2 regions of the Streptomyces sp. NPDC111628 genome follow, and region 1 is predicted to be linked to the other one. Evidence: predicted binding sites of a transcription regulator. Region 1 holds the regulator's gene; the other holds the start of a gene.
The links. The regulator HrcA, encoded in region 1, represses chaperone genes, less so after heat shock. The targets are predictions, from matches to a motif close to TTNGCACTCNGNNNNNCNGAGTGCNAA.
Positions count from the first base shown of each region.

Region 2: groL (chaperonin GroEL) is a predicted target of HrcA. The motif match lies at 2,033-2,059, and genes of this name have one in related genera.

Region 1 covers NZ_JBVKBZ010000004.1:601,459-607,976, forward strand. The annotation lists gene hemW (radical SAM family heme chaperone HemW) at 1-1,153, shown strand, start outside; gene ACZ7MF_RS24655 (DUF3097 domain-containing protein) at 1,268-2,077, opposite strand; gene ACZ7MF_RS24660 (MBL fold metallo-hydrolase) at 2,112-2,855, opposite strand; gene hrcA (heat-inducible transcriptional repressor HrcA) at 3,004-4,020, shown strand; gene dnaJ (molecular chaperone DnaJ) at 4,021-5,157, shown strand; gene ACZ7MF_RS24675 (nitronate monooxygenase) at 5,396-6,490, shown strand; gene ACZ7MF_RS24680 (16S rRNA (uracil(1498)-N(3))-methyltransferase) at 6,487-6,518, shown strand, end outside.
Region 2 covers NZ_JBVKBZ010000001.1:174,618-181,135, forward strand. The annotation lists gene thrC (threonine synthase) at 1-1,003, shown strand, start outside; gene ACZ7MF_RS00880 (MoaD/ThiS family protein) at 1,000-1,275, shown strand; gene ACZ7MF_RS00885 (cold-shock protein) at 1,694-1,897, shown strand; gene groL (chaperonin GroEL) at 2,222-3,847, shown strand; gene ACZ7MF_RS00895 (NADH:flavin oxidoreductase) at 4,082-5,212, shown strand; gene ACZ7MF_RS00900 (carboxylesterase/lipase family protein) at 5,246-6,518, shown strand, end outside.

The DNA of each region.
Region 1 (6,518 bases):
CCGCCCCCTCGGCTTCTACCTGCACGTGCCGTACTGCGCGACCCGCTGCGGCTACTGCGACTTCAACACCTACACCGCCACCGAGCTGCGCGGCACCGGCGGCGTCCTCGCCTCCCGCGACAACTACGCCGACACCCTCGTCGACGAGGTACGCCTGGCCCGCAAGGTGCTCGGCGACGACCCCCGCGAGGTCCGCACGGTCTTCGTCGGCGGCGGTACGCCCACCCTGCTGGCCGCCGGTGACCTGGTACGGATGCTGCGCGCGGTCCGCGACGAGTTCGGCCTGGCGCCCGACGCGGAGATCACGACGGAGGCCAATCCCGAGTCCGTCGACCCGGCGTACCTCGCGGCGCTCCGCGAGGGCGGCTTCAACCGGATCTCCTTCGGCATGCAGAGCGCGAAGCAGCACGTCCTGAAGATCCTGGACCGCACCCACACCCCCGGCCGCCCCGAGGCCTGCGTCGCCGAGGCCCGCGCGGCCGGCTTCGACCACGTCAACCTCGACCTGATCTACGGCACCCCCGGCGAGTCCGACGACGACTGGCGGGCCTCCCTGGACGCCGCGCTCGGCGCCGGACCCGACCACGTCTCGGCGTACGCCCTGATCGTCGAGGAGGGCACCCAGCTCGCCCGCCGCATCCGGCGCGGCGAGGTCCCGATGACCGACGACGACGTGCACGCCGACCGGTACCTGATCGCCGAGGAGGCACTGTCCGCGGCGGGCTACGACTGGTACGAGGTGTCCAACTGGGCCACCTCCGACGCCGGGCGCTGCCTGCACAACGAGCTGTACTGGCGGGGCGCCGACTGGTGGGGCGCCGGGCCGGGCGCGCACTCCCACGTGGGGGGCGTGCGGTGGTGGAACGTGAAGCACCCCGGGGCGTACGCGGGGGCGCTGGCGGCGGGTAAGTCGCCGGGCGCGGGGCGCGAGATCCTCACGGACGAGGACCGGCGCGTGGAGCGCATCCTGCTGGAGCTGCGCCTGCGGGAGGGCGTCCCGCTGTCGCTGCTGCGGGAGGCAGGGCTCACGGCGGCGCGGCGGGCCTTGTCCGACGGGCTGCTCCAGGAGGGACCGTACGAGGCGGGAAACGCCGTGCTGACGCTGCGCGGGCGGCTGCTGGCGGACGCGGTGGTGCGGGACCTGGTGGACTGACCGGGATTCTCCTCGCCCCCGCCGCCCCTTCCCGTCCCGACCCCGGGGGCTCTGCCCCCGGACCCCCGCTCCTCAAACGCCGGAGGGGCTGGAATCACCGGCTGGGTGAAAAAGTCACGCCGTCACGAAGTCGATCAGCTCCTCCACCCTCCCCAGCAGCTCCGGCTTCAGGTCCTTGTACGAGCCGACCCGTGCCAGGATCGCCTGCCACACCGCGCCGGTGTTCTCCGACGGCCAGCCCAGGGCCCGGCACACGCCGGTCTTCCAGTCCTGGCCGTGGGGGACGCGTGGCCAGGCGTCGATGCCTACCGATGCCGGCTTCACCGCCTCCCAGATGTCGATGTACGGGTGGCCCACGACCAGCGCGTGCTCGCTCGTGACCGCCTCCGCGATGCGCCACTCCTTCGAACCCGGCACCAGGTGGTCCACCAGGACGCCCAGCCGTGCGTCCGGGCCGGGGGCGAAGTCGGCGACGATCGACGGGAGGTCGTCCACGCCGCCCAGGTACTCCACGACGACGCCCTCGATGCGCAGATCGTCGCCCCAGACCTTCTCGACCAGCTCGGCGTCGTGCCGTCCCTCGACGTAGATGCGCCCGGCGCGCGCCACCCGTGCGCGGGCGCCGGGGACGGCGACCGAACCGGACGCCGTACGGGAAGGGGCGGACCGCGCGGGACCGGAGGAGGACGGGCGGACCAGCGTCACCACGCGGCCCTCCAGGAGGAAGCCGCGCGGTTCCAGCGGGAAGACGCGGTGCTTGCCGAAGCGGTCCTCCAGGGTCACCGTGCCCGCCTCGCAGCGGATCACCGCGCCGCAGAACCCGGTGCCGGGCTCCTCGACCACCAGGCCGGGATCGGCGGACACCTCGGGAACGGGCTGCGGTTTCTTCCACGGAGGGGTCAGGTCGGCGGAGTACTGGCGCATTCTGCCGACGATACGAGGAACGCCCGCGCGGTGATCAGCGCGACACGCCGAACCGGGCGGCCAGCGCGTCCCGTTGGGCCCGGACGAACGCCGCGTCCACCACCGCTCCGTGACCGGGGACGTACAGTGCGTCGTCGCCGCCCACGGCCAGCAGCCGGTCCAGTGCGGCCGGCCAGCGCGACGGTACGGCGTCGGGCCCCGCCTGCGGCGCGCCGGACTCCTCGACCAGGTCCCCGCAGAACAGGACGTTCGGGGAGCCCGGCACCAGCACCGCCAGATCGTGCCCGGTGTGCCCCGGGCCCACGTCGGCCAGCAGGACCCGCCGTCCACCGCCCAGGTCGAGCGGGTGCTCGCCCCGGACCTCGTGCCGGACGGGGGAGAGCGCCTCGGCCGCCTCCCGCGCCGCCCGCGCGTCCAGCCCCTCCGCCACCGCGTCCGCGCGCAGCGCCTCCCGCCCATGTCCGCCCGGCGCGAACAGCGCGCCCGTGCCCGCCGCCCCGTACGCGCCGTACACCTCGGCGTCCGGGAACGCCGCCGCGCCGAAGACGTGGTCGAAGTGCGGGTGGGTCAGCGCGAGATGTGTCACACGGCGGCCGCCGAGCCGCCGCGCCGCCTCGCGCAACCGGGCGCCCTCGTCCAGGCTCGACCCCGCGTCCACCATCAGCGCCGCGCCCGCGCCGAGCACCAGCCCCGCCGTGCAGTCCCACCCCGGCAGCCGGCACCGTCCCACCCCGTCCGCCAGCCGCTCCCAGCCCAGCTCTTCCCAAGTCACCGTCACGGCGACGACGCTAACGGCTTGGTCCCGGCCTTGCCGGGGGTGTACCCCACGGCCGTACACTGGGCCGGGGAAGTCTGGCACTCGCGAGCCATGAGTGCCAGGACAGACAGGCCGGAAACGGGCGGACGACAGGTGGAGGTGCGCGCCGATGCTCAGTGAACGCAGGCTGAAGGTGCTGCGCGCCATCGTCCAGGACTACGTCGGCACCGAGGAACCGGTCGGCTCCAAGGCCCTCACCGAGCGGCACAGCCTCGGCGTCTCCCCGGCCACCGTGCGCAACGACATGGCGGCCCTGGAGGACGAGGGGTTCATCGCACAGCCGCACACCAGCGCGGGGCGCATCCCGACCGACAAGGGCTACCGGCTCTTCGTCGACAAGCTGGCGGGCGTCAAGCCGATGACCGCGCCCGAGCGGCGTGCCATCCAGAACTTCCTGGAGGGCGCCGTCGACCTCGACGACGTCGTGGCCCGCACGGTGCGGCTGCTGGCGCAGCTCACCCGGCAGGTCGCCGTCGTGCAGTATCCGTCGCTGACGCGTTCGACCGTGCGGCACGTGGAGCTGCTCTCGCTCGCGCCCGCGCGCCTGATGCTCGTGCTGATCACGGACACCGGGCGGGTGGAGCAGCGGATGGTCGACTGCCCGGCGCCGTTCGGCGAGGCGTCGCTGGCCGATCTGCGGGCGCGGCTCAACAGCCGGGTCGCGGGGCGCCGTTTCACGGATGTGCCGTCTCTGGTGGAAGATCTGGCGGAGCCCTTCGACGCCGAGGATCGCGGTACGGTCTCCACCGTGCTCTCCACTCTCCTGGAGACGCTGGTCGAGGAGAACGAGGAGCGGCTGATGATCGGCGGCACCGCCAATCTGACCCGCTTCGGGCACGACTTCCCCTTGGTGATCCGGCCGGTGCTGGAGGCGCTGGAGGAGCAGGTCGTGCTCCTCAAGCTGCTCGGCGAGGCGAAGGATCCGGGCGTGACCGTCCGAATCGGTCACGAGAACGCCCACGAGGGACTCAACTCAACGTCCGTCGTGTCGGTCGGCTACGGTTCGGGCGGCGAGGCGGTTGCCAAGCTCGGCGTGGTCGGACCGACCCGCATGGACTACCCGGGAACGATGGGAGCGGTACGCGCAGTGGCACGGTACGTCGGACAGATCCTGGCGGAGTCGTAGGTGGCCACGGACTACTACGCCGTACTCGGCGTGCGCCGCGACGCTTCCCAGGACGAGATCAAGAAGGCGTTCCGGAGGCTCGCCCGCGAGCTGCATCCGGACGTCAACCCCGATCCGAAGACCCAGGAGCGGTTCAAGGAGATCAACGCCGCCTACGAGGTGTTGTCGGACCCGCAGAAGAAGCAGGTCTACGACCTCGGCGGCGACCCCCTCTCGCAGGCCGCCGGCGGTGGCGCGGGCGGCTTCGGCGCGGGTGGCTTCGGGAACTTCTCGGACATCATGGACGCGTTCTTCGGCACGGCGTCGCAGCGCGGGCCGCGCTCGCGCACCCGCCGCGGCCAGGACGCGATGATCCGCATCGAGGTCGAGCTGGACGAGGCCGCGTTCGGTACGACCAAGGACATCCAGGTCGACACCGCGGTCGTCTGCAACACCTGCAACGGCGAGGGCGCGGCGCCCGGCACGTCGGCCCAGACCTGTGACATGTGCCGCGGCCGCGGTGAGGTCTCGCAGGTCACCCGGTCCTTCCTGGGCCAGGTCATGACCTCGCGCCCCTGCCCCCAGTGCCAGGGCTTCGGCACCGTGGTCCCGACCCCGTGCCCCGAGTGCGCGGGCGACGGCCGGGTCCGCTCCCGGCGCACCCTGACCGTGAAGATCCCGGCCGGTGTCGACAACGGCACCCGGATCCAGCTCGCGGGCGAGGGCGAGGTCGGCCCCGGCGGCGGCCCCGCCGGCGACCTGTACGTCGAGATCCACGAGCTGCCCCACTCGACCTTCCAGCGGCGCGGCGACGACCTGCACTGCACGGTCACCATCCCGATGACGGCGGCGGCCCTCGGCACGAAGGTGCCGCTGGAGACCCTCGACGGCATGGAGGAGGTCGACATCCGCCCGGGCACCCAGTCCGGCCAGTCGATCCCGAAGCACGGCCGGGGCGTCACGCACCTGCGCGGCGGCGGCCGCGGCGACCTCATCGTGCACGTCGAGGTCACCACCCCGGGCAAGCTCGACCCCGAACAGGAACGCCTCCTGCGCGAGCTGGCCAAGCTCCGCGGCGAGGAACGCCCGACGGGGCAGTTCCAGCCGGGGCAGCAGGGGCTGTTCTCGCGCTTGAAGGACGCGTTCAACGGGCGCTGACGGAGAGCCTGGCGGGCGTCGGTTTGCTGCGCGGGTGCGGCCGGCGGCCGGGGTCTGCCGGGGGTCCGGGGGTCGCCCCCGGGCAGGCACAGTCAGCCGGGGCAGCAAGGGCTGTTCTCGCGGCTGAAGGACGCCTTCAACGGGCGCTGAGGGCCCCTCCGGGGATGCGGATGCTCCTGGCGTATGCCAACGGAAGCCCGGATTCGGACTTGTGTGGAGGACGTGACAACATGCCGTCATGTCCTCCGCACTGACCGATCTCTTCCCCTACCCGATCGTGCAGGCGCCCATGGCGGGCGGCGTCTCCGTGCCACGGCTCGCGGCCGCGGTGTCCGAGGCGGGCGGGCTGGGCTTCCTGGCCGCCGGGTACAAGACCGCGGACGGGATGTACCAGGAGATCAAACAGCTGAGGGGGCTCACGAGCCGTCCCTTCGGCGTCAACCTCTTCCTCCCGCAGCCGGAGACGGCCGATCCCGCCGCCGTCGACGTCTACGCCCACCAGCTGGCCGGCGAGGCCGCCTGGTACGAGACCGAGCTGGGCGACCCCGACTGCGGCCGGGACGACGGCTACGACACCAAGCTCGCCGTGCTGCTGGACAACCCCGTGCCGGTGGTCTCCTTCCACTTCGGCGTGCCCAGCCGCGAGGTCGTCGACTCCCTGCACCGCGTGGGCACCTTCGCCCTGGTCGGCGCGACCACCGTGGACGAGGCCCGGGCCGTCGAGCAGTCCGGGGCCGACGCGGTGATCGCCCAGGGCGTCGAGGCAGGCGGCCACCAGGGCACCCACCGGGACAACCCGGAGACCGGCGGCTCCGGAACCGGTCTGCTGTCGCTGGTCGCCCAGGTCCGGGAGGCGGTGAGTCTGCCGATCCTCGCCGCCGGCGGCATCATGCGCGGCGGCCAGATCGCCGCGGTCCTCGCGGCCGGCGCGAGCGCGGCCCAGCTGGGCACCGCCTTCCTCGCCACCCCCGAGTCCGGCGCGCACGACCTGCACAAGCAGGCGCTGACCAACCCGCTCTTCGTCCGCACCGAACTCACCCGCGCCTTCTCCGGCCGCCCCGCCCGCGCCCTGGTCAACCGCTTCCTGCGCGAGCACGGCCGGTACGCCCCCGCCGCCTACCCCGAGGTGCACCACCTCACCTCGCCGGTGCGCAAGGCCGCCGCGAAGACGGGCGACGCGCAGGGCATGGCGCTCTGGGCGGGACAGGGCCACCGGATGGCCCGGGAGTTGCCCGCGGGACAGCTGGTGGAGGTGCTGACGGCCGAACTCGCCGACGCCGGGACAGCGTTGTCGGGGTTGTCGGGCTATGCGACGGGAGGCGGCGCCCGATGACGGCACCGGTGTTCGTGGTCGACTCCCT
Region 2 (6,518 bases), on a different contig from region 1:
GACCAAGCTCGTCCAGGCCGACAACCTCGCCCGCGAGCTGGGCGTCACCGGCGGGCTGTACGTCAAGGACGACTCCGGCAACCCGACGCACTCCTTCAAGGACCGCGTCGTCGCCCAGGCCATCGAGGCCGCCCGCGCCTTCGGCTTCACCACCCTGTCCTGCTCCTCCACCGGCAACCTCGCCGGTGCCGTCGGCGCCGCCGCCGCCCGGGCCGGCTTCCGCTCCTGCGTGTTCATCCCGCACGACCTGGAGCAGGGCAAGATCGTCATGGCCGCCGTCTACGGCGGCGAGCTGGTCGGCATCGAGGGCAACTACGACGACGTGAACCGCTTCTGCTCCGAGCTGATCGGCGACCCGGCCGGCGAGGGCTGGGGCTTCGTCAACGTCAACCTGCGCCCCTACTACGCCGAGGGTTCCAAGACCCTCGCGTACGAGATCTGCGAGCAGCTCGGCTGGCGGCTGCCCGACCAGCTCGTCGTGCCGATCGCGTCCGGCTCCCAGCTGACGAAGATCGACAAGGGGCTCAAGGAGCTGATCGAGCTCGGTCTGGTCGAGGACCGGCCGTACAAGATCTTCGGCGCGCAGGCCGAGGGCTGCTCGCCGGTCTCCACGGCGTTCAAGGCCGGTCACGACGTGGTCCGCCCGCAGAAGCCGAACACCATCGCCAAGTCGCTGGCCATCGGCAACCCGGCCGACGGCCCGTACGTCCTCGACATCGCCCGCCGCACCGGCGGCGCCGTGGAGGACGTGACCGACGAGCAGGTCGTGGACGCGATCAAGCTGCTCGCCCGCACGGAGGGCATCTTCGCGGAGACGGCGGGCGGCGTGACGGTTGGCGTCACGAAGAAGCTGATCGAGAACGGGGTGCTCGACCCGTCGCTCACCACCGTCGTCCTCAACACCGGCGACGGCCTGAAGACCCTCGACGCGGTGGCCGGCACCGGCCTCACCGCCACCATCCGCCCGAACCTGGACTCCTTCCGAGAGGCTGGCCTCGCATGAGCGTGACCGTTCGCATCCCGACCATCCTGCGTACCTACACCGGCGGCAAGGCCGAGGTGAGTGCCGACGGTGCCAACCTCGGGGAGATCATCTCCGACCTGGAGAAGAACCACACCGGCATCGCCGCCCGCGTCCTGGACGACCAGGGCAAGCTGCGCCGCTTCGTCAACGTCTACGTCAACGACGACGACGTCCGCTTCGAGCAGGGCCTTCAGACCGCGACGCCGGACGGCGCGGGCGTCTCGATCATCCCGGCGGTCGCCGGCGGCTGATCCACCGCGGATACCCCTCGTAGTGCGTATTGCCCTCTCCGTAAGAGAAACGGAGGGGGCAATTCCATGTGGTTGAGCGCGGTAGAGTTGGGGAACGCGCTCCCGATCGACACAACGGGAACCGTTAATTCCTGCCGCCCGCCCGACAAGAAGTAGCCAAAGTGCGAGCGTATTTCGCGGCTTTTGTTCCCTTTGCGTGACCCGACTTGACCCGTATTCAGGCGAAAGTTCGCCACATTCCGGACCGGGTACGTCCAGATTTCTCGTCCGATTGACCTGTTGCAGACGGCAGTTGGACAGATACATTCAGCCGCGGTCGACGCGTTCCGGCGCACGCCCCCAGTCGTGAGGGGGCGAGGTCTGACCCGGGTCCGCGAAGTGCGGATCTGTGCAAGGGCCAGTAATAGGGGAGTTAGGCATGGCTCAGGGCACCGTCAAGTGGTTCAACGCGGAGAAGGGGTACGGCTTCATCGCGGTCGACGGTGGTGCGGATGTTTTCGTCCACTACAGCGCGATTCAGATGGACGGCTACCGCACCCTCGAAGAAGGCCAGCGGGTCGAGTTCGAGATCTCGCAGGGTCAGAAGGGCCCGCAGGCCGACATGGTTCGCCTCAGCGCCTGAGACGCGCGGCCACCGCAACCCGGTCTTCATCCGAAGGGCCCGTACCCGCTGGGTACGGGCCCTTCGGCCTGCCCGGACGCCCCTCGTCCCCTTGTTCGCGGGTGGCTGACGGCGGGGCCCGATCGCCGAGAGGCGCTTGCACTCGACCATGCCGAGTGCTAATCATTGGCGTTAGCACTCTGAAGGTGAGAGTGACAACGAAGGACCGGGTCGGTGAGGCCCGCAGGCCGGGTGGGGAAGGAACCACAAGGCAGGCGAGCCGTCCGTCGCGGGCGCGGGCGCGGTCCGAAGGAATCACCCCCAGTCCTGGAGGGACCACTTCACATGGCCAAGATCATCGCGTTCGACGAGGAGGCGCGGCGCGGCCTCGAGCGCGGCATGAACCAGCTCGCGGACGCCGTCAAGGTGACGCTCGGCCCCAAGGGCCGCAACGTCGTCCTCGAGAAGAAGTGGGGCGCCCCCACGATCACCAACGATGGTGTCTCCATCGCCAAGGAGATCGAGCTCGAGGACCCGTACGAGAAGATCGGCGCCGAGCTGGTCAAGGAAGTCGCCAAGAAGACGGACGACGTCGCCGGCGACGGTACGACCACCGCGACCGTTCTCGCCCAGGCCCTGGTCAAGGAAGGCCTGCGCAACGTCGCGGCCGGTGCCAACCCGATGGCCCTCAAGCGCGGTATCGAGAAGGCCGTCGAGGCCGTCTCCGCCGCCCTGCTGGAGCAGGCCAAGGACGTCGAGACCAAGGAGCAGATCGCCTCCACGGCCTCGATCTCCGCCGCCGACACCCAGATCGGCGAGCTCATCGCCGAGGCCATGGACAAGGTCGGCAAGGAAGGCGTCATCACCGTCGAGGAGTCCCAGACCTTCGGTCTGGAGCTGGAGCTCACCGAGGGTATGCGCTTCGACAAGGGCTACATCTCGGCGTACTTCGCCACCGACATGGAGCGTATGGAGGCGTCGCTCGACGACCCGTACATCCTGATCGCCAACTCCAAGATCGGCAACGTCAAGGACCTGCTGCCGCTCCTGGAGAAGGTCATGCAGTCGGGCAAGCCGCTGCTGATCATCGCCGAGGACGTCGAGGGCGAGGCCCTGTCGACCCTGGTCGTCAACAAGATCCGCGGCACCTTCAAGTCCGTCGCCGTCAAGGCCCCGGGCTTCGGCGACCGCCGCAAGGCCATGCTCGGCGACATCGCCATCCTCACGGGCGGCGAGGTCATCTCCGAGGAGGTCGGCCTCAAGCTGGAGAACGCCTCGCTCGACCTGCTGGGCAGCGCGCGCAAGGTCGTCATCACCAAGGACGAGACCACGATCGTGGACGGCGCCGGTTCGGCCGACCAGGTCCAGGGCCGCGTCAACCAGATCCGCGCCGAGATCGAGAACAGCGACTCGGACTACGACCGCGAGAAGCTCCAGGAGCGTCTGGCGAAGCTGGCCGGCGGCGTGGCCGTCATCAAGGCCGGTGCCGCCACCGAGGTCGAGCTCAAGGAGCGCAAGCACCGCATCGAGGACGCCGTTCGCAACGCGAAGGCGGCCGTCGAGGAGGGCATCGTCGCCGGTGGTGGCGTGGCCCTGCTCCAGGCCTCCCAGGTCTTCGAGAAGCTGGAGCTGTCGGGTGACGAGGCGACCGGCGCCAACGCCGTGAAGCTCGCCCTGGAGGCCCCGCTGAAGCAGATCGCCGTCAACGGCGGTCTCGAGGGCGGCGTCGTCGTGGAGAAGGTCCGCAACCTGACCGTCGGCCACGGCCTGAACGCCGCCTCCGGTGAGTACGTCGACATGATCGCCGAGGGCATCATCGACCCGGCGAAGGTGACCCGCTCTGCCCTGCAGAACGCCGCCTCCATCGCCGCGCTGTTCCTCACCACCGAGGCCGTCATCGCCGACAAGCCCGAGAAGGCCGCTCCGGCGGGCGCCCCGGGCGGCATGCCGGGCGGTGACATGGACTTCTGATCGACCGGTTCCGGTTGATCGACCGTCCAGCACGGACCGAGGGCGGCACTCCCCGCGAGGGGGGTGCCGCCCTCGGGCGTGTCCGCGCTCACCCGCCGCCCGCCCCGTTTTGCTGTGGCCAGGATCACATCGGGCGGCCGGGCGGAATGGTCCGGCGGGGCGGGCCGGTTCCCGTTGGAGTGCGATGAATGCGCGCGCACATACCGACCGGTACCCCGACTCAGGAGCCCCCACGTGACCGTCACCCCCGCCGAGGCCGCCACCCGCGCCGCCCAACTGCTCGCCCGCCCGGCCACCATCAACGGCCTCACCGTGCCCAACCGCATCGCGATGGCGCCGATGACCCGGATGTTCTCCCCCGGCGGCGTCCCCGGCGAGGACGTGGTGTCGTACTACTCCCGCCGCGCCGCCGCCGGCGTCGGACTGATCGTCACCGAGGGCACCTACGTCGGCCACGACTCGGCCGGGCAGAGCGACCGCGTCCCGCGCTTCCACGGCGAGGAGCAGCTCGCCGGGTGGGCGAAGGTCGCCGAGGCGGTGCACGCGGCGGGCGGCACGATCGTGCCGCAGCTGTGGCACATCGGCATGGTCCGCAAGGCCGGGGAGCAGCCCTTCCCGGAGGCCCCCGCCGTCGGGCCGTCCGGCCTGCGCATCGGCGAGGACGAGCCCACCGGCACCGCGATGACCCAGCGCGACCTGGACGACGTCATCGGCGCCTTCGCCGAGTCCGCCGCGGCCGCCGAGCGCATCGGCTTCGACGGCGTGGAGATCCACGGCGCCCACGGCTACCTCGTCGACCAGTTCCTGTGGTCCGGCACCAACCGCCGCACCGACGCCTACGGCGGCGACCCCGTCGCCCGGACCAGGTTCGCCGCCGAGATCGTGGCCGCCGTACGGGAGACGGTCTCCGCCGACTTCCCCGTGATCTTCCGCTACTCCCAGTGGAAGCAGGACGTCTACGGCGCCCGCCTCGCCGAGACGCCCCAGGAACTGGAGGCGATCCTCGCCCCGCTCGCCTCGGCCGGTGTCGACGCCTTCCACGCCTCCACCCGCCGCTACTGGCTCCCGGAGTTCGAGGACTCGGACCTCAACCTCGCGGGCTGGACCAAGAAGCTCACCGGCAGGACCGCCATCACCGTCGGCTCGGTCGGCCTCGACGGCGACTTCACCAAGGCCTTCCAGGGCGAGGGCGCCCCCGTCGGCAGCCTCGACAACCTCTTCGACCGCCTGGAACGCGACGAGTTCGACCTGGTCGCCGTCGGCCGCGCGCTGCTCCACGACCCGCGGTGGGCCGAGAAGGTCCTCGACGGACGCTTCGACGAACTCGCCCCGTACGACGCGGCATCGCTGAAGACCCTCAGCTGAGCGCGGTGCGCACCACGGCGTAGGGTCCGGAGGATGACGATCCCTGGACCTGCCGAGTCAGTGGAACCCGTGGTGCGCACCTCCTCCGGCGCGGTGCGCGGCCGGACCGAGGACGGGCTGACCGTCTTCCGCGGCATCCCCTTCGCCCAGCCCCCGGTGGGGGACGCCCGCTTCGCCGCCCCGCGCCGCCCCCGCCCCTGGGACGGCATACGCGACGCGTACGCCTTCGGCCCGCCGCCCCCGCAGGACCTCGGCGTCGCAGGCACCGCCGGCCCCTCGGACGTCCCCGGGGGCGACGACTGGCTGACGGCCAACGTCTGGACGCCCGCCCCCGACCCGGCCGCCCACCGCCCGGTCATGGTCTGGATCCACGGCGGCGCCTACAAGATGGGCCACTCCGGCAGCCCCGCCTACGATGCCCGCCGCATAGCCGCCGACGGCGACCTCGTCGTCGTCACCCTCAACTACCGCCTCGGCATGGAGGGATTCGCCCACATCGAGGGCGCCCCCGCCAACCGGGGCCTGCTCGACCAGATCGCGGCGCTGGTCTGGGTACAGGAGAACATCGCCGCGTTCGGCGGCGACCCCGACCAGGTCACGATCTTCGGCGAGTCGGCCGGCGCCGGTTCCGTGGCCGCCCTGCTCGCCATGCCCCGCGCGGCCGGACTCTTCCGACGGGCCGTCGCCCAGAGCGTGCCGGGCACGTTCTTCTCGGCGGAGCTGGCGGCCGACATCGGCGCCGCCCTCGCCGCCGAGCTGGGCCTGCGCCCGACCGTCGAAGACCTCGCGGACCTCACTCCGGACCAGCTCGTCAAGGCGGGCCAGGCCCTCGCCCCGAAGATGCCGGGCAACGTCCCCCGCTGGGGCCAGGCCGCGCCCACGGTCACCCCGTACGCGCCCGTCGTGGACGGCGAGTTCCTGCCGGTCACGCCCTGGCAGGCGCTCGCCTCCGGCGCGGCGCGCGACGTCGAGCTGATCGCCGGTCACAACCGTGACGAGAACCGCCTGTTCACCGCCATGGCGGGCAAACTCGGCGAGATCGGCGAGGACCGCGCGAGCGCCGCCCTGCGCCTGTACGCCCCGGGCGGCGAGGCCGCCTACCGCGCTGCGTTCCCGGACGCGTCGGCCAACGACCTCTACGAACGCGTCCAGACCGACTGGCTGTTCGCGATGCCGTCCCTGCACCTGGCCGAGGCCCACCTCGCGGGCGGCGGCCGGTCCCACGTCTACGAACTCACCTGGCCCGCCCCGGCCTACGGCGGCGCCCTGGGCGCCTGCCACGCCCTGGACATCCCGCTCCTCTTCG